DNA from 4 places in the Lysinibacillus sp. AR18-8 genome. Region 1 is predicted to be linked to each of the others. Evidence: riboswitches for the same ligand, from Rfam matches in the RefSeq annotation. Region 1 holds a riboswitch; each other region holds the start of a gene.
What was found. Region 1 has a riboswitch for S-adenosylmethionine ahead of metA (homoserine O-acetyltransferase MetA). Riboswitches for the same ligand answer to the same signal wherever they lie in the genome.

Region 1 (8,106 bases):
TATCTGAGGAAATCGGCAAATGGAGTCAATTTTTCGAACGGCAGCAGCTACAAAAGGGAAGTAGAGTCGCTGTTTTTGCGAAAAATCATATCCAATTGTTTGCTGTTTTATTTGCCTGTGGGCTACGTGGGCTCATTTATGTACCTTTAAATTGGCGCTTAAGCAAGGAGGAGCTAACACAAATTTTGGAGGATGCAACTCCTGCTATCCTATTATACGAAGAGGATAGTCATTGTCCCTTAGTTTTAGAAAAAATGTTTTCACTTCATGTTAGCCAGCATGAGAAGGAGATACAACCAAGTAGGCAAGACGTGGATGTGGATGATCCATGGTTAATGATTTATACAGGAGGCACGACGGGTCAGCCAAAGGGAGTAGTGTTATCCTTTCAGTCGGTCAATTGGAATGCCATGAATACTATTATTAGCTGGGGTTTACATGCTCAAGATCGGACATTAAATTATATGCCGATGTTTCATACTGGTGGCTTAAATGCTTTATGCATTCCCTTACTGATGGCGGGAGGAACCGTCATTATTGGCGATAAATTTGATGCAGAAGAGGCACTACAAGCAACGAACCAATATCAAACGACAATTTCTCTTTTTGTGCCAACTATGTATCAAGCAATGATTGCTACGAAGTATTTTCAGGAAAATCAATTTCCTTCCATGAAGGTATTTTTATCTGGCGGTGCCCCGTGCCCTCATCCTATTTACGATGCTTTTTATAATAAGGGATTATTTTTTAAAGAGGGATATGGTTTAACAGAAGCAGGACCCAATAATTTTTATATTGACCGAGAGCGTGCCTATGCAAAAAAGGGGGCTGTCGGGAAAAGCATGCAATTCAATGAAGCTAAAATCATCAGTCATACAGGAAAAAGTTGTGCACCTGGAGAAGTAGGAGAGCTATTGGTAAGAGGGAAGCATATGTTTCGCTTTTACTGGAATAACAAGCAAGAAACTGCCAATATCCTGCAAGATGGCTGGTTGAAAACAGGGGATTTAGCTATGATGGATGCGGAAGGCGATTTTTATATTGTTGGGCGTAGAAAAGAAATGATAATTTCAGGTGGTGAAAATATCTATCCTCAGGAAGTAGAACAATGTCTACTACGGCATCCAGATGTGCGGGAGGTGGCCGTGATTGGTGTAGGTGATGACTATTGGGGTGAGATCGTGACAGCTTTTATTGTTTGTCCCCACCAAGTAGCCTCTCTAATAGATGATCTTAATGAGCTATGTCATCAACAATTAGGACGTTATAAGATTCCAAAACAAATGATTTTCTTAGACGAACTACCAAAAACAAGCGTTGGTAAAATCGATAAAAAGGCATTGTATAGGCTTGTCGACTCATCGATCTGTTAAGTATGATGAGAAGGAAGAAACGCTCGTCTTTCTAAATCCGAAATAAGAGAGGGACACATAAATGGCCCACGCATTAGTTATTGGTGGAACAGGGATGTTGGCTGACACATCCCTTTGGTTAGTGAATGATGGCTACCATGTCTCAGTAATTGGACGTAGTGCCCATCGAATGGAAGATTTGCGAAATAGAACAACCAAACCTGCCCTTCTAACGCCGATTTTAGTTGATTATTGTAATATAGCCTTATTAAAAGAGAAGCTAGAAGAAACGCTCGAGCATAACGGGCCCATTGAATTGGTCGTTGCTTGGATTCATTCCTATGCGGACACTACATTAGAGAACATCTCCAATGTAATTTCAATAGAGAATAACGGGGAATGGAAACTGTTTCATGTGTTGGGGAGTAAGGCGAATTTAAGTGAAGTCCAAGAGAAATTGAAGCTCCCTGCTCGTTCGCAATACAGGCAAATCCAGCTAGGTTTTATGATGGAAGAAGGTCATGCGAGATGGCTTACGCATGAGGAAATATCGCAAGGTGTCGTTGCTGCTATTCAACAGGATCAACCTATCCATATTGTCGGGACGCTACAACCTTGGGAAAAGCGACCATTATAAACTAACTAACCTTCGTCTAACTAGATAGACGAAGGTTTTTACTTATTTCCATTATCAGTTTGTTGTAGATGTCTACATAATTGTGAGGGATAGTTAGGTTTGTGTGAAAAACGTCAGGATCAGGCAACTTTCTTCTCCTTACCTTTTACTTAGTATAACAAAATCATTTCCATATAACTTATCCTTATTTACTCACATCTCTTCCCATCAGACCGACATATCAGTAAAATAGAGTAGGTTAGGGGGATTACATGTGAAAGATCAACGCTTTAAAATAGCGCATCGAGAGGCGCTTATCGGAATTGGACTCGTCCTTGTCAACTTTGCGATTTGGTTTGGCTTTGCCTATGGATTAGGTTCAGGAGATCCAAGAAATTATACGTATGTATTTGGTTTTCCTGCTTGGTTTTTCTATAGCTGTATCGCTGGGACAGGCTTTATGATCCTTCTTATCTGGATTGTGATGAAACTCTTTTTCAAAGAAGTACCATTCGATGATGAGGAGGTGGATCGCTAATGCATTGGCAAGTTGTATTTCCATTGCTATTATTTTTAATTATTATTTTTGGAATCGGTATTTGGGCCAATAAGCATGTCCGCTCCTCTAATTCATTCCTGCAGGAGTATTTCCTAGGTGGTCGTGAAATGGGTGGTTTTATCCTTGCAATGACGATGATTGCTACATATGGCAGTGCGAGTAGTTTTATCGGAGGACCGGGTGTAGCCTATACAAAAGGACTTGGGTGGGTATTACTGGCAATGGCTCAGCTACCAGCAGGTTATTTTGTACTCATGATTTTAGGGAAAAAATTCGCCATAATTGCTCGTCGTTACCAGGCCATTACGTTAATCGACTTTTTACGTGAACGCTACAAAAGCCATGTCATTGTTATTTTATCAGCCATTAGCATCATTGTTTTCTTATTTTCGGCTATGATGGCTCAATGGGTTGGGGGTGCACGCTTAATTGAGTCATTAACTGGCTTAAGCTACACAGCAGCACTGTTTATTTTTGCGATTTCCGTGTTAGTATATGTGATTATCGGAGGCTTCCGTGCGGTTGCACTTACAGATACGGTCCAAGGTTCAATTATGGTGATTGGTACAATTATTTTATTAATCGGCACCATTGTGGCAGGTGGAGGCATCGACAATATAATGGCCTCACTGGTCGCTGAAAATCCTGACTTTGTGTCACCATTTGGCGCACAAGGAGATTTAACGCCTCTGTATGTCTCAACATTTTGGATTCTCATTGGTGTAGGGGTTGTAGGACTTCCGCAAATTGCGGTTCGTGCGATGAGCTATAAGGATTCCAAAAGTATGCATCAAGCGATTCTTATTGGCACGATTGCCATAGGGACAATCATGTTTGGCATGCATTTAATTGGGGTGTTAGCCCGACCTGTCTTACCGGGCATTGAGATTGGTGATAAAGTCATGCCGCTCCTGACATTGAAGGTATTACCGCCATTTTTAGCAGGAATCGTTTTAGCTGCACCAATGGCTGCGACAATGTCTACGGTTAATGCTTTACTAATGCTTGTCAGCTCTACAGTTGTCAAAGACATCTATTTAAATTATATGAAGCCGAAAGCTAGTGATGCAGAGATAAAGCGTGCAAGCTTTATTGTAACAACAGTCATTGGCCTAGCCGTTGTCATCTTTGCACTCAATCCACCTGATTTATTAGTGTGGTTGAACTTATTTGCCTTCGGTGGACTAGAGGCTGTCTTTATTTGGACAGTCGTTTTAGGATTGTATTGGAAAAAAGCGAATAAATACGGAGCGATTGCGTCAATGATTTCAGGCATGTTGTTGTATATTATGATTGATCGGTTTTATCCTTCTGTCTTTGGTATGCATACAGTCACGATACCAATTGTCGCATCCTTCTTTATTTTTGTGATTGTCAGTTTGTCCACTAGTCATAAATTTAAAAACGAAAAGCTTATGATTTAACGCCAAAACGCCACAGATTTCAAATTCTGTGGCGTTTATTTTAATGCATCATAAAATCATAGGCATTTTTCGCAAGTAATGTCATTGTAACGACAATAAATAGCGTGCGGACAAAGCCACTTCCTTTCTTGATTGCCATCCGTGAGCCAAGCATAGCCCCACCAATTTGCGCAATGCCCATTACTAGACCATAAACATAATGAATTTGACCTAAGTAAGCAAACATACAAACACCAGCCACATTACTCGCCAAATTTAAAAACTTCGCATTACCAGCCGCCTTTAAAAAATCAAAGCCTACCAGTAAGAAGCTAAAGATTAAAAACGACCCTGTCCCAGGCCCAAGAAATCCATCATAAAAACCAATAGCAAATAATAGCAGCATAAATAAAAACAAATGTTTTTTAGATAGATTTTTTACGGTAGAGACGGCACCCCAATCCTTTTTAAAGATCGTATATACCCCAACAACTGCCAGCATAACAAGCATTAATGGCTTTAGTAATGCTGGATTAATTAGATGCACAGTCCAAGCACCACATAATGATCCGATAAATGCTAGTGGAAAATATTTGAGGACAGAGCGAATGTCCAGCTGGCCAGAACGATAGAAAGAAATAGAGGAAGTGAGCGAGCCCATAGCTCCTGCTAGTTTATTTGTGGCAACAGCAGCGGCTGGATTGAGCCCAACAAATAGTAATGCTGGTAGTGAAATTAAACCGCCCCCTCCCACTACTGAGTCAACAAAAGCCGCCAGAAATCCAAAAGAAATTAATAGTATTAGAATATGTACATCGATTTCAAACAACATATGACACCTCTTTAAATTTAGTTACTACTGAAATAGTAACTAAATTTATTTGCGCTGTAAACCCCATTTTTTCATTGGCAAATCTTCACATTGGTAGCCTATAATAAAGATAATGGAGGGATTACATGGAGGAATTAATCACCCAGCTGAAAGAAATGGGTTTTACAGAATATGAAGCAAAGGCCTATACGGCACTTGTTCAGCAAAGTCATGTCAGTGCTTATCAGGTTAGTAAAAATTCTGGCATACCACGTGCAAGAGTGTATGATATTTTAAATATCCTTGTAGAAAAGGGCATCGTTTTAAAAGAAGAGACCGCAGAACAAACGACCTATTCGGCAATGCCTGTGTCTGTGTTCTTACAGCAAATGCAACAGCGCTGGGAGTCGAATTTTACGTCTATAAGCGGGAAATTAGAGAAATTAGAGGAAAAGGTACAGGAAGCTGAGCCTAAAGTGGTCATGCTGAAGGGCAAGGAATCCATTATCAACTATTGTCAGTCACTTCTAAAGAAGGCGAAGAAAAAAGTGATGCTGTCGATGTGGGAAGATATGTATGATGCCTTACGTGAAGATTTGCAAGAGGTGGCGCTGCATGTTCCTGTTCATGGCATTACGTTGTATGTAGGAGAGCATCTCGCCTCAATTGACCAGCATAGAGCCACACATTATACAAAAAAAGCGTCTACACCGCATTGGTTTATCTTATCGATAGATGGTCAGGAAATGATTTATGGTCATTCTCCATCTACCCAAGAGACGGCCTTTATCACCAATGATCCGGTTCATATTTATTTGTTAGAGGATTATATATGGCATGATGTGCTCATCAATCGGTTAGTAAAACGTGATGATCAGGAGTTAGAAGACTGGATTGCTAAGGAGCGTAAAGCTTTTTTCTTAGAATAGTCGTATAAGGAAGGGGAGTTACTTGAAAAAATTCGTGTTGCTAGGTTTAATAAGCCTACTAATGCTAGGAGCCTGTAATGCTACACCACCTACCGATCCACCAACGATTCATGAGCTAACGGTTGTCCCAGATAATGTCCAAAAAAATATCGTTTCTAATGACAGAATACAACTATTGCATGAAAAGGATGCTCCATATTACCTTGTTTATTATTCAAAAGGGAATGTATTGGCAAGTATTACAGCTGAGGGAAATAGGCTTATTATCCAGTTAGAAGAAGGCAGCGAGCAAAGGAAAGAGGCACAACCCTATGTTTTTAAAATCACCGTCAAGAATCCTGAGCTGGATACCATTGATTTGCGAATAAACGGTCAGAGTACGCCAATTGATCGTATGACCATTATGTGATAAAAGAAACCGAAATCCCTTTAGAAATGAGATTTCGGTTTCTTTACGTGATGCCTAATAAAAGACTTTGTCTACGTTATATTTAGAGCGGAAAGTATTAATCGCATATGTTTCGTAAATTTCACGTTCCATTGGATCTTCTACTTCATAGACTTCAATTTTGAACACTTCATCACGATGGTTTTTCATCGGAGATACATTATCCTCGAAATGTTTTTTAATACGTTGACGAATTTTACGTGCTTTCCCAACAAACAATAGCTCATTCTTGTCATTATAGAATAAGAAAATGCCGCCTTTATCACGTGTGATTTTATGGAAGTCAATAAAACCGAAGTAAGGTGTGATTGGCACATCACCTGGTTTTAAATCTTGTTCACGTTGACGGATTACTAGATCTGGTTTTGGAAATTCAATTTTAATCAAACTATTCACGTTCCTCTCTCTTACTAAAAGTATATGGTAACATAATTACGGCATGTTTACCATAAATTTTAAATGCAGAAACACCACATATAGCAAGCTTAGTGTACATCAAATGAGCAAGGAACATGCACATGAATCACAAAATATTCTATGAATTATTGATATTCTAACTAGTTCGTGTTACAATTCAAGATAATTAAATAATCTTATCAAGAGAAGCTGAGGGATTTGGCCCGATGACGCTTCAGCAACCTCTAACAATCGTTAGAAAGGTGCTAATTCCAGCAAAGGATTTTTTCCTTTGAGAGATAAGAGTGGACGTGAAAAAAATCCTTCTCATTCTATCTCGTATGGAATGAGGAGGATTTTTTAATTTCATTGCATTCTACGCAAGCAAGATTTGCTAAAAGAGAGTGATTATAGAGAGGGGAAAGCAAGATGCCAATTAATATTCCGAAAAATTTACCAGCTGGAGAACATTTACGTGAGGAAAAAATCTTCGTCATGGAAGAAGATCGTGCGAAAACACAGCAAATCCGTCCATTAAATATATTAATATTAAATTTAATGCCTGAAAAAGAAAAAACAGAGCTCCAATTATTACGTTTATTGGGGAATACACCATTACAAGTGAATATTACCTTTTTGAATACAGCCACACACGAGTCTAAAAATGTGAGTAAATCCCATTTGCAGCTTTTCTACACAACGTTCAATCAGATTCGACACCGACGCTATGATGGTATGATTATAACTGGTGCGCCAGTAGAAAAAATGGCTTTTGAAGAGGTCAACTATTGGCAGGAAATTTCAGAAATTATGGATTGGTCTAAAAAGAATGTGACATCCGTGCTACATATATGTTGGGGGGCACAGGCTGCATTGTATCATCATTATGGCATTGGGAAGGTTGAGCTTTCTGCTAAATGCTCAGGCGTCTATTCCCATGTGATTACAGATTTAACTGTAGATTTGGTACGTGGCTTTAGTGATTTATTTACTGCGCCCCATTCACGCTATACATCTGTTTCGATTGACGAGGTTCGCAATCATCCAGATCTACGATTATTATCCTATTCAGAGGATGCTGGGGTATTTATTGTACAATCAAAAGATAATAAAAATATTATGATTACGGGGCATCTAGAGTATGATGCGACAACGCTAGCCGATGAATACAGTCGCGATGTGGCGAAGGGCATAGATATCGCCGTTCCTGTAAACTACTTCCCGAATGACGATCCGACACAAGTGCCGATGAATACATGGCGTGCCCATACGCATCTATTATTCTCTAACTGGTTGAACTACTATGTTTACCAAGAAACACCATATGAATGGGATTTTGTAGATGAAATCGAATATCATATTTAATTAATAAAAAGTCTAATTTCTTTTCTAGCTTAGAAGAAATTAGACTTTTTGATTGTCATTTTCTGTTTCCTGCTGAGGTGTTTCGTTATTTTGAGCCTTGGATTTACGATTGCGAATAACTACCACAATCAACAAAAGTATAGGTAATAAAATGGTGAAAATAAAGGAAAAGATTGGCCAAATTTCATTATTATAATTAGTAGAATGCACAATATCTGGATGAACAA
Region 2 (8,106 bases), on a different contig from region 1:
AAACTAAAGTTTCCTTTGTTCGTTTAGGATCCTTTAATGTCACACCAAATGGTCCCTCTTTGACATGACCAAGTGTCATTGTCATCGCGCTCTCTTCCTCATAGAAATCTAAGCGCATATTCGGTAGCTGTAGTGACAAATACTGCTCATATTGCGTAGGCACTGGTAGCTGTAACACCTCTTGCCACAGCTTAACTGTTGCCTGCATGTCCTTGACGTAGAATTGGACGGATTCCATCGTTATAGCCTGTTTGACATCAATGGCACCACTTGCCTTTAATTGAACCAAACGTTCTTCATCTTCCTCCGCCCATTCAATCAAAAATGGAAAATCAATTGGCAGATCTGGCTTACCAAAATGCAGTAGCTTCCATTCTACCACAGTGCCATCTGGTCTTGTTCTGCTACATGCATCTGGTCCATATACTTCATAGCCCAATGCTCGCAAGCGTCGACCCTCTTCCTCAATATTTTTTGTGCGCAGAGCAATTCGAGAAAATCCCTGGCGCTCTTGATCACGTTTAAACGTATAATGTAGGGAATATGGGTATTGTGCCGCTTGCTCAAATAAATCACGATCATAGATAGCAATTTGTTCAATATAGCTTAAGCCAAAGTAGCTTAACGTATTATAAGTCCCCCACATCGTGTGCTGCCCACCATTCACTGTATGGACATTTCGTTTATTGAAGAAAACCTTTATATTTTCTGGTGATTCCACTTGATGAACCAAATGATCAAAATATAAAGTCATGGCCATTCCCCTTTCTTTCCCCATTACCTTTACCTGTATGTTTGATTAGTTTAAAATTTACTCAAGAAAAGGAGTTACTAGTAGGATATGAAAAAAAGTTTCGTTTACCTACAAACTCCGTTCACTAATTTCATAAAGAGGTGATTTGAATGACAGATTTAGTAGCTGCTTTTAAATTGGCATTAGGTAATTATCCTACAGGCGTAACAGTTGTCACGACATGTCATGACACAAAACCGATTGGCTTAACCGTCAATTCCTTTGCATCTGTTTCAATCGACCCGCTCCTTATTTTGTGGTCACTCGATAAAAAATCTCAGCTCCATCCTTATTTCACGACTGCGCCAAATTTTGCGGTCAATATTTTAGCGAGTGATCAAGAGCATTTATGTACACTATTTGCCAGTAAAATCCCTGATCGCTTTGCACAAGCAAAATGGTCAACTTCCTCTTTAGGACTACCGATTTTACATGATACAGCAGCTAATTTACAATGTAAAACATTTCAGCAAATCGATGCTGGCGACCATACCATTTTTATTGGGCAGGTCGTAGACATTACAAATGCTCAAAAAGAGCCTTTGCTTTATCATCGCCGTCATATCGGTCCCATACCAAAAAGCTTTTATAGCTAGTCTTTACACAAAAAAAGGGCCACTTGTAAGCACAGGAAATCCTTCATGCTTATAGGTGGCCGTTTGACATAAGTTCTACTGAAATCATTGTTATTTTTTCTGCGGAAATCTCTGCTTTTCAAGCCTATTAATTTGCACAATCACACCATCTTGAATCGTAATATGCACTTCACCAAATTCAAGATTTTGAATCGCCTTCGCAATTGCCTCTAGTTTCTTATCATCTACTTTTACTGACTGAGCCATACGATACACCCCTTCTTTTTTATCCTTATTGTTCATAAAGAGGCCAACGCATCAAACTGATTGATAGCCCCTCCTATCTCTCAGACACCATCTGTTGGATTTGGCACCTGTTGTTCGGTTGCCGAGGCTTCATTGGGCCAAGTCCCTCCACCTCTCTTGATAAGAGTACTGCGTTTCTTGAAAATAATTCTATAATTCTGCTATAGGAATGTCAATACAAAATATTAGAAAACCTAGTTGAATACTATGCAATATGTCGTTTAGATTAAAAGACTCCCTATACCTAAAGTATTTTATGCCTAGTCAGTGAGAAATAGATGGCAATCCATTAATTTATTACAAGCTCCATTTCCTCATCATGAATTCAAGTGGGCCTCGATGATGTTTAGTCCTCCACCATACAGAAACAACGACACATCCTAAAAAATAACAGCAGGCATACAGCATGGAAAAAGCAAGTGTTTGGTTCTCCAGCTTTTGGCAAATAATTAGTATTCCAATGCCTATAACAACATGGCCAACATAATGCGTTAAAGACATTTGTCCTGTTAATATGAAAGATTGAATAACTTTATTTTTACATGTCTCTACAAGATAGATGGAGCCAACAATGATAACAATAGCCGAAGCCGAATTAGATAGGACATACATCATATTCGGTGGAATCGGTCCTGTATCAAATAAATACAATGCACTCTCTACATCTAATAAATGAATGGTTGTCATCTTAATGAATAACGTTGAACAAGTCTCAGTCATGATGACTAACAATAAACCTATCACCAGTAAGTTTTTTCTTAATGTATGATTTGTTAAATCTAATGTGCCCACTACCATACCTATCAGAAAGAAGCAAATCCAGAGGAATAGTGGATGATAGCCATTAAACATCAAATTTCTTATAAATCCTGCTGGTGTCCAAAAATCAAGATACTCTAGTAGCACATATGTTGGATGCCAACCAGCAAGGTAACTAAATTGAATTTGAAGCCATTGTGAAAGAATAAGGATGGCACCGATTATGAAGATCATCATTTTCTTGGATTGGGCAATCAACCAAGCAGCAACAAACATATACACGCCATAATAATGTAAGATATCTCCTGTCCAGCCGATTGCATATAAAATTATCCCTATCGTAAATAACAAAAGCGCCCTCTTCCACAAAGTAAGTCGATTTTGACGAAGAAGGATTGGGTCCTTACTCTCTCTAGCCTGATGAGTCATTAAGGCTGTCCCTATTCCTGCTAGCATGACAAATACGGCCGAAGCACGTCCCTCGAAAAGATGTTGGAAGGCAATTAACCATGTTGAACCATTCGTTGTAGAACCTGTTATGACGCCAAAATTGACAATGAACATGCCAAGCATGGCGAGAGCTCTTGCAAAATCAAGACCTTCAATGCGCCGATCATCATTTCTTTTTGTCATCTTTGCCCCCTTGGATAACGCTATGTACAGCCTCCTTCCAAATAGCCCTATAGTTCAATTGGTTGCCTGTTAACATGAAATTACCGATATTATCATAGACGAGGGCTAGCATTTGTGCCTTCGCTTCTATATGGGGAGTATCCTCTAGCACGCCTAGCTGTACGCCATATCGTAGTATAGCAACAAAGCTCGTTAAAAAGCTGGTTTCTAGCTCTACTAATTGTCTTTTATAGTTTTCATCGCGGGCCGCTAATAGTACATATTGATTAAATATTTTATTAAAATAAGGGTCCTTGTCCTGTGCCTCAATAGATTTATAGCCTAGCTTAAGTAATTCCTCCTTAAAATTAGCAGAAGAAAGCTCTTTATAATCCACAGCAACATCATGTTGAATTTCTTTATACAATTCATCAAATATGAAAGCGATTAATTGATCTTTTGATTGAAAATAATAGTAAATGGCTGGTTTTGAAATACCGACCTCTGTAGCAATCATTGCTAAGCTTGTTTTTTCAAATCCATTTTCCGCAAACATCCCATAAGCAATTTCTATAATTTTGTGAAAAGTTTGTTCTTTATTTCCCATTATTACCCTCCTTTTTTACCGACCGTTAAGTAAATATTATAGGATGCTAACCTTTTAGACAAGAAAAAACTGTGTAGAAATATTTCTCTACACAGTTCACATTTATTGATTTTGTAAATACATCATTAAAGCTTCTGCTGTTTTTTGCTTGCCCATTACTTTAAGAGGCTGTCCATCAGCAGGTACAATCCAATGAGGTTCATCCCCCCCATATAAAGACTGAGAGCTATTTGCTACCATAAATTGTGCATTGGCTGTTTCCATACGCAGTCTGGCACGAGCTAACAAGAATTCCTCATCATTCGTTGCTTCGAGCTTAAAGCCTACTAACGTTACATTCGGTTGCCATCCCTTAATTTGACCTAATACTTTTGGTGCATTTTTAAAATGAATAATAGGTGGTTCGTCAGAAGGCATTTTCCCCGTTTCCTCCATTAAATTACCTGATTGATCATATACTTTGTCAATGATCCAATCAGAGCCCGCAGCCGCCATAATAACGATATCGACATGTTGTTGTTGAACTGCATGACGCACCTTTTGTCCTAAATCCTCTATGCCTTCAAATTGTATCAATGTCATATCATTTTGGTTTTCTGGGAGCTGTGCAAAGTAACCATGCATGTATACTACGTTAGCGCCAGCAGCCAGCGCCGCCTCTGCTAAATAACACCCCATTGTGCCTTTTGATAAATTCGTATGACCTCGTACACGATCCCATTTTTCAAGTGTTCCCCCACTTGTAATGAGTACGGTTTTGCCCTGTAATGTCCCCATACACTCACCTATTTTCTGAAATATATACAAATACTATTTTAACGTAATGTAAGGATAGGCTTCAATAGCCACTATTTTAGGGAGCTGTTTTGTTCTTTTAGCCAAGCACTTAATATCTCTGCAAATTTCTTTGTGACGGGCGAAGCATGGTGTTTCATGGCAATACCAATCGTTCGGTAGCCACCTTGCTTTAACGGAATCGCTCTCAATGTTGGCGGTAAATTTTGAATAACCAACTGAGGTAAAATACTGATCCCTAAATGATGAGAAATCATGGAAAGAATCCCTACCTCCTCGGAAAGCTCAAAGCGGATATTCGGCTTAACATGATATTGCTCTAATAGCACCTTGACATCATTTGTCCCTTTATAGGAAGTCATAATAAATGGCATATCCTCTAAATCTACGATATCAATTTCTGTCTTATCAAACAATGGACTTTTATCCGAAACAATACATAATAATGGGTCTTGTTGGAGCTCAGTGAACTGATATTGCTCTGACTTTTGACCATTCAAAAATCCTGCTTCTACTTCACCACTTAAAAGCCATTGTTCAATTTCATAGTAATCTCCCTCTCGTAACTCCACCTGTATCCCTGGAAATTGATTATCCATAATTCGAACAATTTCTGGCATCCAATTTGAAGAAATACTCGATATCACACCAATTCGAACCTTACCTCGTGTCACGCCATGAATGTGAGCTGCTTCCTGTTGCAATAATTCCTGAGCATCCAAAACCTGACGCATTGCCCTTAGCATTGTTTGTCCCTCACTCGTTAATGTCACACCCACACGACTTCGATGAATGAGCGCAAAGCCAAACTCTTTTTCTAAACTCGATACGGCATGACTCACAGCAGATTGTGTTAACCCTAGCGCATCAGCTGCTTTTGTAAAGCTTGCCACCTCTGCCACCTTTGTTAAAATCTCATATTTCACTAAGCTCATCTGCAATCCCTCTATATACATGAATTTTTTTAATCCTATTCATTATAAACATTCGTTTTACTAATCACAACACAAGATATATAGTAATTTTTAGTATAAAACTGTTTTAGTACACAGATGGTAGGTGAACATAATGAGTATCCAAGGAAAAGCAAATGTATTGATGGTTATTGTCACAATGTTTTGGGGGCTCTCTTATACCTTTATGGTCATGGGGCTAGAAACGTTGGCAGTTTATAATGTGGTGGCATTACGTTGTATCATCGCATTTTTCGTAGCAGGACTTATTTTTTACAAACGGATGATCAAAGTAAATGGTAAAACATTAAAATATGCGGCTATTCAAGGATTTTTATTATTCATTGTGTTCGCGTTAAGTTTATTTGGTTTACAATCTACTTCTGTTTCAAATGCTGGCTTCATCTTGAGCCTAACGGTCGTGTTAGTGCCGATTTTCAGCAGCTTTATTGAAAAAAAATTACCTTCTCGAGCAGTTAGCTTTGCAATCATTTGTACCATGATTGGTATTACCGTCTTAACAGCACACGGCTCATTCACATTCCATAAAGGTGATTTATTAGTAGCAATTGCTGCGTTATGTTATTCAATTTATTTACTTTTAAATAGCTCATTCACACGAAATGTAGAGTCCATTTCATACGGAATTTATCAGCTTGGCTTTGCTGGAATTTATGCACTTGTGTTAACCTTTCTATTCGAAACACCAACAATGCCAAATTCAGCAATATCCTGGATTGCTATTTTAGGGCTTGGCATCATCTGTAGTGCGTTTTGCTTTGTTGGTCAAACTGTTGCACAACAGTATACTTCTGCTACACATACAGGTCTTATATTCTCCTTAGAACCAATTTTTGCCGCTATGTTTGCCATGATGTTTATCGGAGAAGGCATAACAATGAAATTAATGATTGGTGGCAGCTTCATTCTTATAGGGAATTTAGTAGCACAATTAGAGCATTTCCATGTATTACGTTTTATGAAAAAGGATGCACAGGAAAAAGTCATACAATAATATAGTGCATATGAATAAAAGAGGAAGCTGAGAGTTATTTCTCAAGCTTCCTTTTACTATGTATTGAATTTATAGCACGATTACATGTAAAATAGACTAATTTTTACAGGTACGAAAATAAAGGAGATTCATACATGCAAATTCAAACCTTACATACGTCATATTATTTACCAACCAAGGATAATCAACCAATTCAAACACAAAACCTACTGGATTTAATGAGACATGTCGGTGGCCGTGAAGAGGAAGACGAAAAAAAGAACAAATCGAAAATTGAGGTCAGATACGAAAATGGCTATGTACGTCAATACCTTGTCAAACCAACAGGACAAAGGGTTCTCCTCATGGAAACCAAACAAAGCCTTGATATGAGAGAATCTACTAATTTACAAGACCTGCTTTCGCAACCTTTTAAAAAGAAAACAAGTGATCCTATTCTATCAATACTAAATGCGAAAAATAACATTTCTAAATATAAAGATGGCATTTAAAAAATAGCCCTTCTTTTCAAGAAATGCTAGATAAAATAATAGACAAAGTCGAAACAATCGACTTTGTCTATATTCAAACTAGCAAGGAATAGTCATATCTCGTTAGTTTGATTCATTATAAAAATCTTCTATATTGCTCTGCTTCTGCCATACGCTGTTGATTTCTTAAACGCTCCTCTTGCTCTTCAGCAGTCTCTGGATATGTTTGGAGTGTATCGACATCATCCTCATGTTCTGCATATAAGACAATACTTCCTTGTTCTACAAGATGCGCATAGTAAGCGATTTGTCCCTCTGACAGATTAAATCGTTTTAAACCCTCTGTAACGGCTGAGTCGCCTGTAAACCAAGATTTAAATTGATCTACCCAATTTCCAGCCTCATGCGTTTGCACATCGGCATCCCATTTTACATCCTCAAACTGTTGGGGATCTCTCGCAATAATATGAATATCGTCTTGGTGATAACCTTCCATTCGCATATTCTCTAAAATGTGAAGCATTTCATCCCTTGTATGGGCCACCTCAATTTTTGGATTTTGTTCATTCATCATGTTCAATTCCTCCTATGTTGTATGGCTTACTAGGTAATTACCCGCACTACACACAAACAAACCCATTTTACTAAACTGTAATAATTGTTAAATTGCCTTAAACTACGTTGCTGATTTGACATAATAAGTTCAGGGCAGAAAAAAAGCATGCTGGAGAGAATTTCTTCTTCAGCATGCAAATTGTCAATTTTTACTTGTCAAGAAAGGCCTTTAACATCCATGTATGCTTTTCAAGAGACTGATACATGGCATTGAGTAAATCCTCTGTACGGTCGTCTCCTTCTTCTGCGGCTAGCTCCATTGTAGAATTTAAAGCTTTCATCAGCTTTTGGAAATCTGAGATTGTCGTTGCAACCATGTCCTCTGTCGTTTCTTCACCTGTTGCTTCATCTACATAGGATAGCTCTAGATGCTCTTTTAATGTTGCCACTGGCTTGCCATCCTTTGATAAAATACGCTCTGCTATTTCATCTAAATTCAATGTTGTTTCATTATATAGCTCTTCAAATTTTGCATGCAGTGTAAAGAAGGCTGGACCTGTGACATACCAATGATAATTGTGTAGCTTTGTATAAAGCACAGACCATGTCGCCACTAGCTTATTTAATTGTTTGTTTAAGTTTTGTGTCATAATCAATTTCTCCTCC
Region 3 (8,106 bases), on a different contig from region 1:
CTTTTCGATAACAAAAAACAATAACTCTCTGAATTTCATTTTGTATAAAAAAGTAGTAGAGAATGTGTATTGTTTGTTGATATGTAGTATCCTATAATTTACTTGAACCAAACGAGAATGATTATCATTCTAATTTAAGGGAATACCCTTACTGTTTTAGTAAATCTATAGGAGTGAATAAAATGCGTAGAGGTCGATATTTTTCATTTGTAGTTTTCTTTGCACTTATATTCGTATTAGGTGCCTGTGGCTCAAATGAAGTAAAAGAGGATACAGCTACAGAAGAACAATCATCTAAAGATACAAGAATTGTAGAAGACGAGTTTGGAAAAGTAGAAATTCCTACAAATCCACAGCGTGTAGCTGCTATCTATTTGGAAGACTATTTAACTGCTTTGGATGTAAAACCCGTTGTGCAATGGTATCACCCATCTTGGGGAAAACAGGACTATTTAGGATTAGATGTTCCTGAGTTCGACATTACTGGTAGCATGGAAACATTATTACAAGCCAAGCCTGATTTAATCATTGTAGATGGTGCCGCGGACAAGGCAAAGTATGATGAATACTCAAAGGTAGCGCCTACTTACCGCTTGAAAGAAGATATTCTACAAGATCCACGTGAAATTGCGAAAACAATAGCTGATGTTTTAAATATTTCCGATAAAGCAAAAGAAATGGTTGATCAATATGAGCAACGTGTTTCCGATTTAAAAGCAAAACTAGATGAATCAATCGAAGACGAAACAGTTGCTGTTGTACGACTAAATGTAGCAGATAATACATTAGCGTTATTTGGTATTAAAAATCGCTACTCTGGCTATATTTACACAGAGACAGGCTTAACACCACATCCATTAGCCCGTGATATGACAGAGTTTCACGAGGTTTTATCAGAAGAGGCTATCACGGAATTAGATGCGGATCATATCATCCTTTTCCCTTCAAACGGAACATGGGAGTCTAAAGAAAACCAAGAAGCCATTAAATGGTTAGATAGTACACTATGGAAAACACTCCCTGCTGTAAAAAATGGGCATGTTTATATTGCTGATCGCACATATTGGCAATCTGGCGCAATCACAGCCAACTTGCTAAAGTATGATGATTTAGAGAAATGGTTCGTCAAATAATTTTCCAAAGAAAGCTCTTAATGAGGGCTTTCTTTGTGTTGTTCTGCCAATTCAAAAAAAGGGGTGAATTATTAATGGGTAACTTAACACATGTTTATACGTTACAAAATATCTCTTATTCAATTCAACCGTCAAAAAAGTTATTGATTAGTAGTGATTTCTATACACTTTTTATCGTAATGAATGGTAGCGGAAAGCTAGCCATAGATCATGACACCATTCATTTTAGTGAAGAAAAGTGCATATTGATTCCGCCAAATAACACGGTTAGTATCCACATTCAAAGTGAACACCTTTGTTTTTATCAGTTACAATTCAACATTGTCAATCTCAGCAATAGTCAAAATTCATATAGTCATTTTACAAGTATCAGCGAACGACATCTTCTCCCCTTTTCACAATGTCATAGACTGCTAGAAGTCATCTATCAAAACCGGTTAGCGGAGGATGAACACACGATTTTTGAACAGCATGTGCACTTTCAAGAGCTGATGTTATTACTCTTACATCAAACCATACCCAAGCAGATGAAAAAAAATGATCGCCAATCTGTTGAGCAGTCCGTTAACCATTTACAAAAACATTTTGAAAAAGAGTGGACGGTTGAGCAGCTAGCACAGCTAGCTGACGTACCAAGATGGAATTATACGCGCATTTTTAAAGATATTACGGGACAAATTCCTCTTCACTATTTAACTAAACTTCGTATTGAAAAAGCTAAGCATTTATTAATGACAACAAATGATCGAGTATTTGAAATTAGCCAGTCTGTCGGATTTAATAATGAGTATTATTTCAATCGTCGCTTTAAGGAACATGTCGGCATCTCTCCAGGACAATATCGAAGAAATCAAAGCAGCCATATACGTGTATTTGCACCATTCTTAGAAGATTTCTTTGTTGCGCTTGGGATTACGCCAATTGCTCAATTCAGTCATTCAAAATGGGGGAAACAAGACTATTTAGGTCTACAGAAAGTGCCAGATATCGATGTACAAAATAGAGAAATGGATCGACTCTTTTACTATAAGCCAACTTTAATTATGTTAGATTCTGGTGTAGAGCGTTGGGAATCCTTTCAGCACTTAGATGAAGTAGCCCCCGTCTGCCATCTTTCACACCCTGGAGAGAATTGGCAATCTACTTTATTTAAAATTGCAGATCTAACAGGAAAAACCTCCTTGATGCAAGACGTAATCCTACAATATGAAGATAAAGTACAACAAGCAAAAGGAATTCTTAGCAAATCTGTTTATGGGCAAAGTGTAGCATTTCTCCGTATTTCAGCCATTGGCATTACTCTATATGCGGGTCCTGAATGTGGCTATACGGGCCCCATTTTATATCGTGACTTAGGTTTAATGCCACATTCACTAGTATGGAGTATTCCGCACAATCAACGTAAAGCACAACTGACATTTGCTCAATTGTTGCAATTAGATGCTGATCATTTATTTATTACCTTTGATAAACAACATTCCATTTATGAAAATGAGGAACGTGCTATTTTAAAAACTCCTACTTGGAAAAACCTAGCTGCCGTTAAAAGCAACTGTGTCTATGAAGTAGACTTTTTAACATGGATGAATTATGGCATTTTATCACATAGTAAAAAAATTGATGATGTCTTAAATGTACTTGGCTAAAAGGAAGCTTACTTTAGCTTCCTTTTTCAATGATTAGGACAAACATTGCACTGCTAATAACACCGAAAGCCGTTTTGCTACATAAGATAGGATATCAGTTATAGGATAGGAGGAATGACCTTGTATTACAATCCTTATCCGTATTTTGTGCATCCCTATCATTATCCAACATCGCCTATCGCTAATCATTTTGCCATTAGACCCTTTTCGCAACATCTAGCAATGCCGACCAATAATCCTTTTCCACCTGTCGATACACACAAATTAAAAGCTTCAGCATCACGGATAAAGGCAATGATGCAGCAAGCCCAATTACTTACGGATAAAATAGATAGCTCCCAACAATTCGCACATGATTTAATGAATGCTGCTCAACTTTCAAATAAAACAGAGGTTGAAAAATTAATCACATCAACAGGCATTACGATGAAATTTGAAACAAACTATACACCAGACAGTTTTAGAATACGTCTTATTGATAATGATTGTTGTGGAGTCACCTTAAATTTGAATTGGTGAAAATTCCTAGTGAACTTGTAAACTATAAAAAACTATGCTAAAGTGTTTGTATTGTTATTTCTGAAAATTCTTATATTACTTTTCTTATCAAGAGAGACGGAGGGATTGGCCCGATGAAGTCTCAGCAACCAGCTAACAGTATGGTGCTAATTCCAATTGGCAAAATGATCAGCCTTGAAGATGAGAAGAAGAACTACCGTTGTTGCAGCAGGAGTCCTCTTCTATTAGGGGACTCCTTTTTATTTACAACTATTTTTACAGAAAGCAGGGAAATCGATGTCTAATGAACTTTTACAAGCATTGCAATTATTAAAATCGAAACAGTGGGTTGACTTAACACATACATTCGGCCCTAATTCACCACATTTTTTTATGTTTGAGGACGCTAAATTTGAAACATTATTTTCTCATAAGGACGGTTTCTTCGCTCAACAATTCACGTTCCCTGGTCAATATGGCACACATATCGACCCACCCATTCATTTTGTGCGAGATACTCGCTACTTAGAAGAATTAGAACTAAAAGAGCTTGTTCTTCCCCTTGTTGTTATTGATAAATCACAAGAGGCTGCGAGCAACCATGATTTTTCATTAAGTGTTGAAGATATTCTTGATTTTGAGGACAAGCATGGAGAAATTGAAGCAGGAACATTTGTAGCATTACGCACAGATTGGAGTAAGCGCTGGCCAGATAAAGAGGCTTTCAGTAATAAGGATGCAGATGGACATAACCATATCCCTGGCTGGGGTTTAGAAGCTTTACAGTTTTTACTAAAAGAACGCAAGGTAAGCGCAATTGGTCATGAAACTTTCGATACGGACTCTGCTGCTGATTTTCGGAAAAATGGCAAGCTAGATGGCGAATATTTTGTGCTTGACCAAGACACCTATCAAATTGAGCTAATGACGAATTTAGACAAGCTACCTGCGAAAGGCGCTATCATCTTCAATATCGTACCTAAGCCAGAAAAAGCATCTGGCTTCCCTGTGCGCTCATTTGCTATTTTGCCATAGTCGGTATAGCGTATACCGACTTTTATGTTTGTCCATTTCTTTTTTTGAATAGAAAGTAAACAATGAGCATCCCTACAATAAATAAAAGGATAAGATAGATACTATAATGAGTCAGATAGTATCCAACAAATCGCCATTTCTCTCCAAGCATCTTTCCTAATGATATAAATGTGAACGTCCAGATAAATGCCCCTGTATAGGCAAAAAGCGCAAACTTTCTATAAGGATAATTATTAATAGCCGCAATATACGCTGTCAAATGACGTACCCCGGGGATAAAATAGCCAATTAATAATAGGGTAGGTCCTATTTTTGTAAACATCTTTTTCGTAAAGTCAATTTTTTGCTCTGTAATATGAATTTTAGGCCCATATTTCTGCAATAACGGTAAGCCAAAACGATAACCAATATAGTAGCTTAAGGTAATGCCTCCAACCGCACCAATCATTGCACTGACTAAAGCAGGAATATGTTCAAGACTTTCTCGGTAAACACTATAGCCTACATAAGTTAGAAACACCTCATCAGGAAGTGGCACCCCTACAATACCTCCAATTAGAATCACGATAATTCCAAAGTATCCGTAATGTTCAATTAGAGACTGCACGTGATGTGCCATAAATCATCCCACCTAAAATTTATTAAAATCTACCTGCTATATATAGTGTAGCCTCAGCGCTCTAAATGACTTGAAGCTGACGTAAAGCAAAATTGATACCGCCATCCGTAGATGTCTTTGTAACAAAATTCGCAACACTTTTTAGAGCTTTACTACCATTTCCCATGGCAATTCCTACTCCTACATATTCCAACATGTCAACATCATTATCCCCATCCCCAAAGGCAATCGCATTCTTTGGGTCAATATTGAAATGATCAAGCACCGCTTTAATAGCTATAGACTTCGAAACATCCTGCTGTAATACATTCACAATATAAGGATGCCAACGCTGTAAAAATATATTCGAAAACTGGCTAGTATATCTTTTTTCAGCCAGCTCATCCGCATATAGACACATAAGAAAAACCTCTTCATCTACAATTTTTTCATTTATAAGTGGAAAATCCTGTAAAGATAAAGTTTCTTGCATCGCTCTTAAAGCTACTGGACTTTGTATGCTATTCATGGATAGCTGCTCTGTAAAAAATGTTAGGCTATGCTGCTGTTCCTGTGCAAATGCCTGTACATTGTGGACAATTTCTTTGGCAATCGGAGTTTTATGTATGACAAGATCCTTATGTTTCACATAGGCCCCATTTGCAGAAATAAAGGTTTCAATCCCCAGCGCTTTTAACTCATAGCACATAGATAAGGGTCTTCCAGTAGCCGCTACAAGATGGATTCCTTTTTCTTGCAATAGCTGAATAGCTTGTTTTGTACTTTCTTCCACACAGCCATCCTCGTAATTAATCAATGTGCCGTCTACATCAAAAAACACGATATTATACTTCATTTTGAGCGCCTCCTTCATAGTCATTTAGAACCAATTTATAATTTTTCTCCCATGAAATATGTGAAAGTATTTTGACAAACTTTAAGCAAACTATATAACTTCCTTTTGCACCACCGATAAAAACTATTACAAGCGTATTTATAATAATATTTAACTAAAAATTCCTTGAATATTTTTATTTAATAATTCTAAAGGAGTATACCAAAGAACACAAAATTGTTAAAATAAAAGATAATATCTTAAATACATTGAACGATAAAATCTGACGTATAAATAGAACAAAAGAAATAAAATTTTAGTGCACGCAAAGGAGTTGATTCTTATGGCATTTAACATTTACTACTATGAAAGTAGTGTGGATTGTAAATTTTGCAAAAAGCAGTTTACAACATATAAAGTTCGCCCTAATCGATATAAAATTATCGAAGAACAGACGGATTTCATGCCTGTTTACGATGGCCTAAACCCTTTGCTATATGAAGTTGCCGTATGTCCACATTGTGGTTATGCCTACCATAAATCTATGACACGGACATATGGACCTTTCATGCTACTCATTGATGAACTATACATTAAAGAGCTCCAGAAACCTATGGATATCTGTCAGGAACGTACAATTGATGATGCCATTATCAGTTTTAAGCTCGCCTATTTAGTATCCCGTGCATCAATGGAAGAATCTCTTTTAATGGCGAATTTCGCTTTAAAAATTGCTTGGCTCTATCGATTAAAAAAGGACGAAGAATCCGAAAAGCGTTATCTTTTTGCAGCTAGAGACTTTTATAGTAAATCCTTTGCCTCTAATCAAGAAGGTGGAGAGAGAATTCAGTTTTTACATGCTGAATTAAGCCTTCGACTTGGTGATATTCCTGAAGCAAAAAAAGGATTTTCACGCTTAATCGCTGATCGAAATGTTTCGCCAAAATATCGCAAGCTTGCACGCAATCGTTGGGAAAATTATAAATATGACGAACAACCCATAACAATTAATGAAATCATTAATTAATGGGACGAGGAGATGATTAATTATGTTGCTATTTCAAAAGAAAATTGATGTGAGAGAAGAGGATATATTTTCAGAGCTACATCATTTTTTATTAAGAAAAAATAATCGCTACCTAACAAACGAAGAAGTTGTCGCTCTAACAGGCGTATCATCTGAGCTGCTTTACAAATGGGTAAAAGCAGGAAAATTAAAGAACTCCATTTTTCCTAATTTAGGGGCTCCATGCGAACGATGTGGACAGATTACGCAAGCTAAAATTTGCGTGAGCTGCTCTTCCTCCATTGTTGGGACATTAAAACAAGAAGAAAAGGATCGTGCATGGTTTAACCAAATTCAACGTAACCATGTAAGAGCAAGTACGTATCACTATAAATAGCATTCCAACATCTCCATCAATTGGAGGTGTTTTTCTTTTTTACATACTAAATTTAAACTAATTTTAAACAAATTCTTCCTAAACTTTAAACTTGCCTTTCTATAATTAGTATCAATATAAAGTGAAGGGCTGATAATTAATGAGGAAAGCTAGGAAACATAAGGTTTTATTAAGTTTTGCACTGGCAAGTTTAATGACAGTAAGTGGAGTAGTAAATGTCTCTGCTGCTGTCCCTGTAAATGAGCAGATTATTAAAAACGATTCTGCTGTCAAACAAGCTAGGACTTCTAATGAAACATTGCTCGATTGGAAAAAATGGGCGAATGACCATGCATACAGCCTGTCATCCATCCAGCCTGAAACGTTTGACGGACAAAAAATTCCCGCTAACAAATTTGACGATTTAGAGATGCTAAAACCTTTATTACATGATAAACGTATTGTCTTTTTAGGGGAAAGCTCTCATGGAGTGGCGCAATTCAATCTAGCGAAAACACGTTTAATACAATTTTTACATCAAGATATGGGCTATAATGTCCTTGCCTTTGAAAGTGGTATGGGTAATGTGATGAATGCTCAAGGACAAATTGATAAACAAGCAGCTCTACAAACAATGAAGGATGCCATTTTCGGCGTTTGGTGGACAAAAGAAACTTTGCCTCTGTTTGACTATGCAAAATCGACTCAAGCAACAGAGCAACCTCTTGTACTTACTGGCTTCGATATTCAACAACAAGGAGCATTTACGAACGGAGATTGGCTGCAAAACCCTAAGTTGGCTCAGCAATTCAATGAAGCTGAGAAGCAACTTGCTGAATGGAGCTCGGGAAAAGATTTGAAGGGCTATCAAAAAGTAAAAGCTACTATAATTGATGTATATAAACAGGTAAAATCACAAATACAATTCAAAGAAAAAGAGCTACAGGCAGCTTATCCAAAAGAGCCTCATATTGTAAAA
Region 4 (8,106 bases), on a different contig from region 1:
GGCAATGCCTCTCAAACTTCTGATGGTGCAGCAGCTGTACTAGTAATGGATCGTGAAGAGGCTGATAAGCAAGGACTGACACCAATGGCAAAATTCCTAGGCTTTGCAGTTGGCGGTGTACCTCCTGAAGTAATGGGTATCGGGCCTATCGTGGCAGTGCCAAAAGCGTTGGAAATTGCAGGTTTATCCATCGAAGATATTGATGTATGGGAAATCAATGAAGCATTTGCTTCACAGTCATTACAGGTGGTACGTCATTTAGGCATCGACCAAGAGAAAGTCAATGTCAATGGTGGAGCGATTGCATTAGGTCATCCACTAGGCGCAACGGGAGCTATTTTAACATTAAAGCTAATTCATGAATTGAAGCGTCAAGGGAAGAAATATGGCGTAGTGACAATGTGTATTGGTGGCGGCATGGGTGCTGCTGGCGTATTTGAAATTCTATAATTTTTGCTAGATCAGCTTGAGGTGTACTGTTTACGGTTGCCTCCGAACATTGTATACGTCAAGCTTTTCTATACATGATCATTAGGGGAATCAACTAACAAAAAGATATATTGGGAGGAATTAATCATGACTGAAAAAACAACTGATTTCATTAAAGGTGGCGGATTTCTTATTGAAGATGTGGAATTAGATCGTGTATTTACACCGGAAGATTTCACTGACGAGCATAAAATGATTGCTAAAACAACAGAGGAATACGTTACAAATGAAGTTTTACCAGTAGTGGAAAATTTAGAGCACCATGAATTTGAGCATTCAGTGCGTCTCCTAAAAAGTGCAGGCGAATTAGGCTTACTTGGAGCAGATGTGCCTGAAGAATACGAAGGGTTAGGATTAGACAAAGTTTCTTCAGCTTTAATCGCTGAAAAAATGTCTGTTGCAGGTGGTTTCTCAATCACACATGGTGCCCACGTTGGTATTGGGTCATTACCAATTGTTCTATTCGGTAATGAAGATCAAAAGAGAAAATATTTACCTAAGCTTGCTTCAGGTGAATTAATCGCTGCCTATGCATTAACAGAGCCAGGTTCAGGTTCAGATGCTCTAGGTGCAAAAACGACTGCAAAATTAAATGAAGCTGGCACACATTATATTTTAAATGGTGAAAAACAGTGGATTACGAATGCAGGCTTTGCTGATGTATTTGTGGTCTACGCAAAAATTGATGGCGATAAATTCTCTGCCTTTATCGTAGAACGTGCCTACAATGGTGTTTCAGTTGGTCCTGAAGAAAAGAAAATGGGGATTAAATCATCATCAACTCGTACATTGGTATTGGAAGATGCCGAAGTACCTGTAGAAAATCTATTAGGCGAAATTGGTCGTGGGCATATCATTGCGTTCAATATTTTAAACATTGGTCGATATAAACTAGGCGTGGGCACAATTGGCGGATCGAAACGTGCATTGGAGTTAGCTATTCAGTATACAAACCAACGTCAGCAGTTTAAGACAAAGCTTTCTGATTTCAATCTGACAAAAGAAAAATTATCAACGATGGCTTCTCAATTGTATGCTTCAGAATCATTAAACTATCGTACTGTGGGCCTATTTGAGGATCGCTTAAGCCAATTAAGCCTAGAAGAGCAAAAGCAAGGTAAAGTAATTGCAGGAGCGATTGCTGAATATGCCATTGAATGCTCTATTGCTAAAGTATTCGGTTCAGAAACTTTAGACTATATTGCTGACGAAGCTGTCCAACTTCATGGCGGTTATGGCTTTATGGCTGAATATGAGGTAGAGCGTATTTACCGTGATTCTCGTATTAATCGAATTTTTGAAGGTACAAACGAAATTAACCGCATGATTGTACCTGGCACATTTATGAAAAAGGCGCTAAAGGGTGAGCTACCATTATTACAAGTTGCCCAAAATTTACAGCAAGAGCTGCTTATGCTAATGCCAGAGGATATCGGTACAGAGCCGTTAGCACAAGAAAAATATTTAGTGAAAAATGCCAAGAAGATTGCTGTATTAGCTGCAGGATTAGCAGCACAACGCTTTGGTGCAAAGCTTGATCAAGAGCAAGAAGTATTGGTAAACATTGCGAATATAGCTAACCAATTATTTGCAATGGAATCAGCTGTCTTACGTACAGAAAAAGCAATTGCTCGTGACGGTGCTGAAAAAGCACATCAAAAATTGCTATACACACAAATTTTCTGCCAAGAAGCATTCGCAGAAATCGAAAAAGAAGCAAAAGACACAATTCTTGCTTCAGCGGATGGCGATGCAGCCCGTATGACATTATCTGCACTGCGTAAGCTAACGCGTAATAATCCATACAATTTAATTGCGAAGAAGCGTGAGGCTTCCGTTAAATTAATTGATGCTGAAAAATATATTGTATAATAGTGCAAATTTAACCTAGCTATCTGCAAAAGATAGCTAGGTTTTTTATATGAGATGGATAATCGTAAAAGGAGCGGATAAATTTGCACAACTGGTGGATAAACTTACAAAAAAGAGTGAAGTTCACCATTGAAAACAACTATGATGGTATACTACAGAAAAAGACAGAAGAGGAGCATTGTAATGACGATTCAATTTTTCCATTATCCGAAATGTACAACATGTAAAAAGGCACAGAAGTGGTTAAATGAGCATGAGGTTTCCTATGAAGAGGTACATATCGCAGAGCAACCTCCCACTAAAGAAGAACTAACAGCTATTTGGCAAGCTAGTGGACAGCCTTTGAAGAAATTTTTTAATACCTCAGGCATGAAATATCGTGAGCTTGGCTTAAAGGACAAGTTAGCGGAAATGACGGAGGATGAGCAGCTTGAGCTACTTGCTTCAGATGGCATGTTAATGAAACGTCCCATCGTGACAGATGGAAAAAAAGTTACTTTAGGTTTTAAAGAAGTAGATTTTGAGCAAGCTTGGAAATAACCGTATTAAACCTTGTATTTATAGGAGAAGTATGGCACACTGAAAGTGAATATATTACATATTTATGGAGGGGTTTTTTGCATGAGCACACCTAAAGACTTACGATACTCTGAAGAACATGAATGGGTAAAAGTAGAAGATGGAAAAGTACGTATTGGTATTACTCACTTCGCACAATCTGAATTAGGAGATATCGTATTCGTTGAGCTTCCACAAGTTGGCGACGAAATCAAAACAGATGATCCATTCGGTAGCGTAGAATCAGTAAAAACTGTTTCTGAATTATATGCACCAATCTCAGGTACTGTAGTTGAAGTAAATGCAGATTTAGAAGATAGCCCAGAATTCGTTAATGAATCACCATATGAAAAAGCATGGATGATCGTTGTTGAGCCTGCTGACGCATCAGAAGTTGAGAAACTAATGACAGCAGAGCAATACGAAGAAATGATCGCTGAATAAGACAAGCCATAATCGAAAAACGTCGGAAACTACCGGCGTTTTTTGTTATATAATGACTTATAAGTGGGGATCTCTAAATGGAGGTGGCGTAATGTTCGAGGGAAAATGCTTGATAGTAGAAGGGCGCTCAGATAAGCTACAAATTGAGCCTATTTTGAATGAGAATGTTACAATACTATGTACGAATGGTACAATTGGTGTGCATCAATTAGAAGAACTACTGGATCCCTATGAGGGCTGTGAGCTATTTACTTTTTTTGATGCAGATACTTCTGGTGATAAGCTACGTGCATTAATGGACAGACATTATCCAGAGGCTGAGCATCTGCGCACAATGCCAACATACAAGGAAGTAGAAACGACACCAAGAAAAGTGCTAGCAATGATCTTACTGCGTGCACATTTTTCAATCCATAATGAATATATTTTGTAAGGTTGCGTGAGTAAATGGAAGAATGGTCAATAGAGCAGTGGGAAGCGGCTAAACAGTCGGGAGAGAAAACTGCATTTTATTTATATACACCGATGTGTGGAACGTGTGCAGTGGCATCTAAAATGATGTCCATTATTGAGCAATTACTGCCACAGCTACAAATTGGTAAAGCAAATATCAACTTTTTGGAACACATAGCTTATGAGCATCAAATTGAAAGTGTTCCATGTCTACTCATCAGTGATGGCGGAAAAGTGACAGAAAAGATTTATGCTTTTCAATCCGTACCATTTTTATATGAATTGTTAAAAAAATCAATTGACTGAACTTTACTAGCGTGGTAAAGTATCAAATATATTACTAAAACATTAAATATATCGAACTCTTATGAAGAGTGGCGGAGGGAAGTGCCCTATGAAGCCCGGCAACCATCACAATGTGAAAAGGTGCCAAATCACCCAAAGATTTTTCTTTGAAAGATGAGAGAACGGTTTAACGTATCATACGTGACCCCTTCTACTTGTCTGTGAGTGAAGGGGTTTTCTATATGAGAAAAGGAGTATTCGCTATGATCCAGCTTCAAAATATTACAAAGAAATACAAAACAGCAAATGGCGAATTAACGGCAGTCAAAGACGTCAACCTTACTATTAATAAAGGTGAAATTTTTGGCATTATCGGCTATAGTGGTGCTGGTAAAAGTACCATGATTCGTTTATTAAACGGTTTAGAGAAACCGACAGCAGGAACAGTAACGGTGAACAATCAAGAATTTTCATCGATAAAAGGGCAAAAGCTTAGAGCAGCTAGACAAAAGGTAAGTATGATTTTCCAGCATTTTAATTTACTTTGGTCAAGAACAGTTGCCGAAAATATTGCATTCCCTTTAGAAATCGCAGGCTTCCCAAAGGCTCAACGTGAAGCGCGTGTGAAGGAATTAATTGCCCTTGTAGGCTTAGAAGGGCGCGATAAGGCATATCCATCCCAGCTTTCCGGGGGACAAAAGCAGCGTGTAGGAATTGCACGTGCATTAGCGAATAATCCAGAGGTTTTACTATGTGATGAGGCGACATCCGCACTCGACCCTGAAACAACGGATGCCATTCTTGATTTACTCGTAGATATAAATGAACGCTTAGGCTTAACAATCGTCCTGATTACCCACGAAATGCATGTCATCCGCAAAATTTGTCATCGTGTAGCGGTGATGGAGGCAGGCGAAATTGTGGAACGTGGTGAGGTATTACAAGTCTTCCAAGCCCCACAGGCGGCTATTACTAAGAAGTTTGTATCTCAAATTACAGACACTAAGGAAACACAGGATACGGTAGCACAAATTAAAACAAACTATCCAACTGGACAACTTGTCAAATTGATTTTTGTTGGTGAAAAAACAGAACAGCCTGTCATCTCACATCTTGTGAAACAATTTGATGTAGAAGTAAGTATTGTTCACGGAAATATTTCGCAAACAAAAAATGGTGCATATGGTACATTGATTGTGCAAATTGATGGCTCTCAGACAAACGTCACTGAAGCCCTTCGTTATTTAAATACAGTGGAAGTACAGACGGAGGTGATTGAAAATGCTAACTAATCTCTTTCCGAATGTAGACTGGGAAAATATGTGGCAAGCTACCTATGAAACTTTATACATGACAGCTATATCAACGGTTGTGACATTTATTCTTGGGTTAGTCATTGGTATTGTTCTATTTCTAACTAGCCCCAATCAGTTATGGGCAAATAAAATCGTTAACTTTTTAACAGGATCACTCGTTAATATTTTCCGTTCCATTCCATTTATCGTATTAATTATTTTATTAATTCCATTTACGAAGTTTTTACTAGGTACAATTCGCGGTGCCAATGCGGCGTTACCTGCTTTAATTATCGGTGCAGCACCGTTTTATGCTCGTATGGTATTAATTGCGTTACGTGAAATTGATAAAGGTGTGATTGAAGCAGCCCGTTCAATGGGAGCAAAAACTTCTACGATTATTTGGAAAGTATTGGTTCCGGAATCATTACCAGCTTTGATTTCTGGTATCACTGTAACGGCTGTTGCTCTTGTAGGATATACAGCGATGGCAGGAATTATTGGTGCAGGTGGTCTTGGTAACTTAGCTTTCTTAGACGGCTTCCAGCGAAATCGCCAAGATGTGACATTAATGGCAACTATTTTGATCTTAGTAGTCGTATTTATTATTCAATGGATTGGTGATTTAATTACCGAGAAAATTGATAAACGCTAGCAAGAAAAAGGGGTTATTCCGGTTTTTACCGCTAACATATTTTAAACAAATAAAAGGGAGTGTCATAAATGAAAAAGTTATTAGCAGGATTATTTTTATCAATACTTGTACTAGCATTAGCAGCTTGCGGTACAGATAAAAAAGAAGATGAAAAATCAGCATCTGGCGATCAAACAGATAGCAAAGAAAACGTAATATTAAAAGTAGGTGCTTCTAATACACCACACGCAGTTATTTTAGAAAAAGCAAAACCGATCTTAGCTAAAGAAGGCATAGACCTTAAAATTGAAACGTATACAGATTATGTTCTACCAAACCAAGATTTAGACTCAAAAACACTTGATGCAAACTATTTCCAGCACATTCCTTACTTAGAGCTACAAATTAAAGACAATGGCTATGATTTCGTTAATGCAGGTGGCGTTCATATTGAACCAATCGGTATTTACTCTAAAAAATATAAAACGTTAGAAGACCTGCCTGAAGGCGCAACAATTTTACTTTCTAACTCAGTATCTGACCATGGTCGTATGCTGTCATTGTTAGAGGCTAAAGGCTTAATCAAATTAAAAGAAGGCATTGATAAAACAGCAGCAGAATTAAAGGATATTGAAGAAAATCCTAAAAACTTTAAATTCGATGCAAATACTGCCCCAGAAATGCTTGTACAAATGTACGAAAACGATGAAGGCGATGCAGTACTTATCAATTCTAACTTTGCCATCGATAACGGTTTAAACCCAATTGAAGATGCTATTTCTCTTGAAGATAAAGAATCTCCATATGTTAACATCATCGCTGTACGTGCAGGTGATGAATCAAAACCTGAAATTAAAAAATTATTAGAAGTATTAACATCTAAAGAAATCCAAGACTTCATTTTAGAAGAGTGGAAAGGTGCAGTAGTACCGGTAAAATAAGAATTAAAAATTTTATAAAAGGGTACATAAGTTTAACGACTTATGTACTCTTTTTTATTTGTAGTTAAATTGATGAGAAACTATGTATTTTTTATGACGTCTATTTATTGTTTAGTCACATTTATTACTATAGTAATGTTGTTAATCTACGAAATAAATGATAGAAAGTAATAATAAGAAAAAACTAGATGGAGTGATTCTAATGAATGATATAAAATTCACCCATGACATCATGCAAGAACATGAAGTAGAGCGCTACTTTAAAATATGGCGAGAAAGTGTTATTAGATCACGCCTTACTATAACAGCAGTCTTTTTAAAAACAGCTAATGCTACACAACTGAATGAAAATGTGAATGATCAAGTTACCTCGTTTTTACAATCAAAAATACGCAAGACAGACTTGCTTTTTCAATTATCCGACGGGGATCATTGGGGCATCTTCTTTTTACAAAGTAGTGATGTAGAAGCTAGGGCGTTTTTAAAACGAATATTTGCCATCTTAAAAGCAGAACGGAAGTTCCAACAGATTGCATTAAAGGCCTCTATAACAGAAATAAGAAATAATAACGTTATTTTTGAAGAGCTGTTAAATAAAAATAAACAGATGTTATCAGGGGATGAGCAATTAACATGGAGTATAGCAGAGGTAAAGGATTACTGTGAGCAACCAACTGAATTAGTGAAAGTTAGTATTATTGAGCAAAACGCCATTTTTAGACAAGTATTAGAGTCAACGCTTAAGCAAATAAATATCCCTTATTTTTCTTTAGATGTAAAGGTTTACGAGGATGGCTATAGCTTTTTACAATCGGATGATTATAAATCAGGGCATATGCATCTAATTCTTATGAATGATATTTTACCTCTGAAAAATGGCTTAGAAATATTGCATATCTTACGACATATGCCAAATGAAAAGAAATTTATTATTTATATGATGTCAGAACGCAATTCTGAAGGGGCAGCGCTTAATGCTTATGAGGGCGGTGTTGATGAATATATTGTCAAACCATTTAATTTACGTTTGCTCGAAGCCAAAATTAAAAGAACGTTTGCGAGGTTTTGGCAATGATCAAGCTGACTGTTTCGACGCTTTTGGCAATAATTTCTTTCTTATTAGTTGTGCTCTTTA

Region 2: linked by a shared signal. The riboswitch ahead of BFM98_RS14155 (YezD family protein) and the one ahead of metA (homoserine O-acetyltransferase MetA) in region 1 are both predicted to bind S-adenosylmethionine.
Region 3: linked by a shared signal. The riboswitch ahead of BFM98_RS16640 (cyclase family protein) and the one ahead of metA (homoserine O-acetyltransferase MetA) in region 1 are both predicted to bind S-adenosylmethionine.
Region 4: linked by a shared signal. The riboswitch ahead of BFM98_RS09015 (methionine ABC transporter ATP-binding protein) and the one ahead of metA (homoserine O-acetyltransferase MetA) in region 1 are both predicted to bind S-adenosylmethionine.

What each region holds. Positions count from the first base shown of each region.
Region 1 is NZ_MDGU01000006.1:15,437-23,542, forward strand. It holds gene BFM98_RS04775 (class I adenylate-forming enzyme family protein) at 1-1,373, shown strand, start outside; gene BFM98_RS04780 (short-chain dehydrogenase) at 1,435-1,989, shown strand; gene BFM98_RS04785 (YhdT family protein) at 2,243-2,506, shown strand; gene panF (sodium/pantothenate symporter) at 2,506-3,951, shown strand; gene BFM98_RS04795 (TSUP family transporter) at 3,992-4,762, opposite strand; gene BFM98_RS04800 (TrmB family transcriptional regulator) at 4,888-5,670, shown strand; gene BFM98_RS04805 (hypothetical protein) at 5,693-6,079, shown strand; gene BFM98_RS04810 (nucleotide excision repair endonuclease) at 6,134-6,505, opposite strand; SAM riboswitch class I at 6,709-6,820, shown strand; gene metA (homoserine O-acetyltransferase MetA) at 6,944-7,879, shown strand; gene BFM98_RS04820 (GerAB/ArcD/ProY family transporter) at 7,919-8,106, opposite strand, start outside.
Region 2 is NZ_MDGU01000015.1:270,923-279,028, reverse strand. It holds gene BFM98_RS14165 (VOC family protein) at 1-754, opposite strand, end outside; gene BFM98_RS14160 (flavin reductase family protein) at 904-1,389, shown strand; gene BFM98_RS14155 (YezD family protein) at 1,480-1,671, opposite strand; SAM riboswitch class I at 1,706-1,801, opposite strand; gene BFM98_RS14150 (DUF418 domain-containing protein) at 1,972-3,066, opposite strand; gene BFM98_RS14145 (TetR/AcrR family transcriptional regulator) at 3,050-3,652, opposite strand; gene BFM98_RS14140 (phosphopantothenoylcysteine decarboxylase domain-containing protein) at 3,755-4,429, opposite strand; gene BFM98_RS14135 (LysR family transcriptional regulator) at 4,501-5,382, opposite strand; gene BFM98_RS14130 (DMT family transporter) at 5,516-6,415, shown strand; gene BFM98_RS14125 (hypothetical protein) at 6,550-6,906, shown strand; gene BFM98_RS14120 (general stress protein) at 7,022-7,459, opposite strand; gene BFM98_RS14115 (Dps family protein) at 7,650-8,090, opposite strand.
Region 3 is NZ_MDGU01000023.1:77,739-85,844, reverse strand. It holds gene BFM98_RS16660 (MFS transporter) at 1-24, shown strand, start outside; gene BFM98_RS16655 (ABC transporter substrate-binding protein) at 183-1,133, shown strand; gene BFM98_RS16650 (AraC family transcriptional regulator) at 1,208-2,779, shown strand; gene BFM98_RS16645 (YuzC family spore coat inner layer protein) at 2,900-3,298, shown strand; SAM riboswitch class I at 3,380-3,485, shown strand; gene BFM98_RS16640 (cyclase family protein) at 3,575-4,312, shown strand; gene BFM98_RS16635 (DedA family protein) at 4,335-4,931, opposite strand; gene BFM98_RS16630 (Cof-type HAD-IIB family hydrolase) at 4,993-5,766, opposite strand; gene BFM98_RS16625 (DUF2225 domain-containing protein) at 6,089-6,772, shown strand; gene BFM98_RS16620 (hypothetical protein) at 6,795-7,148, shown strand; gene BFM98_RS16615 (erythromycin esterase family protein) at 7,288-8,106, shown strand, end outside.
Region 4 is NZ_MDGU01000009.1:219,866-227,971, forward strand. It holds gene BFM98_RS08985 (acetyl-CoA C-acetyltransferase) at 1-450, shown strand, start outside; gene BFM98_RS08990 (acyl-CoA dehydrogenase family protein) at 577-2,361, shown strand; gene BFM98_RS08995 (arsenate reductase family protein) at 2,545-2,901, shown strand; gene gcvH (glycine cleavage system protein GcvH) at 2,983-3,363, shown strand; gene BFM98_RS09005 (toprim domain-containing protein) at 3,455-3,796, shown strand; gene BFM98_RS09010 (thioredoxin family protein) at 3,811-4,122, shown strand; SAM riboswitch class I at 4,179-4,282, shown strand; gene BFM98_RS09015 (methionine ABC transporter ATP-binding protein) at 4,365-5,393, shown strand; gene BFM98_RS09020 (methionine ABC transporter permease) at 5,383-6,051, shown strand; gene BFM98_RS09025 (MetQ/NlpA family ABC transporter substrate-binding protein) at 6,120-6,971, shown strand; gene BFM98_RS09030 (response regulator) at 7,174-8,046, shown strand; gene BFM98_RS09035 (HEAT repeat domain-containing protein) at 8,043-8,106, shown strand, end outside.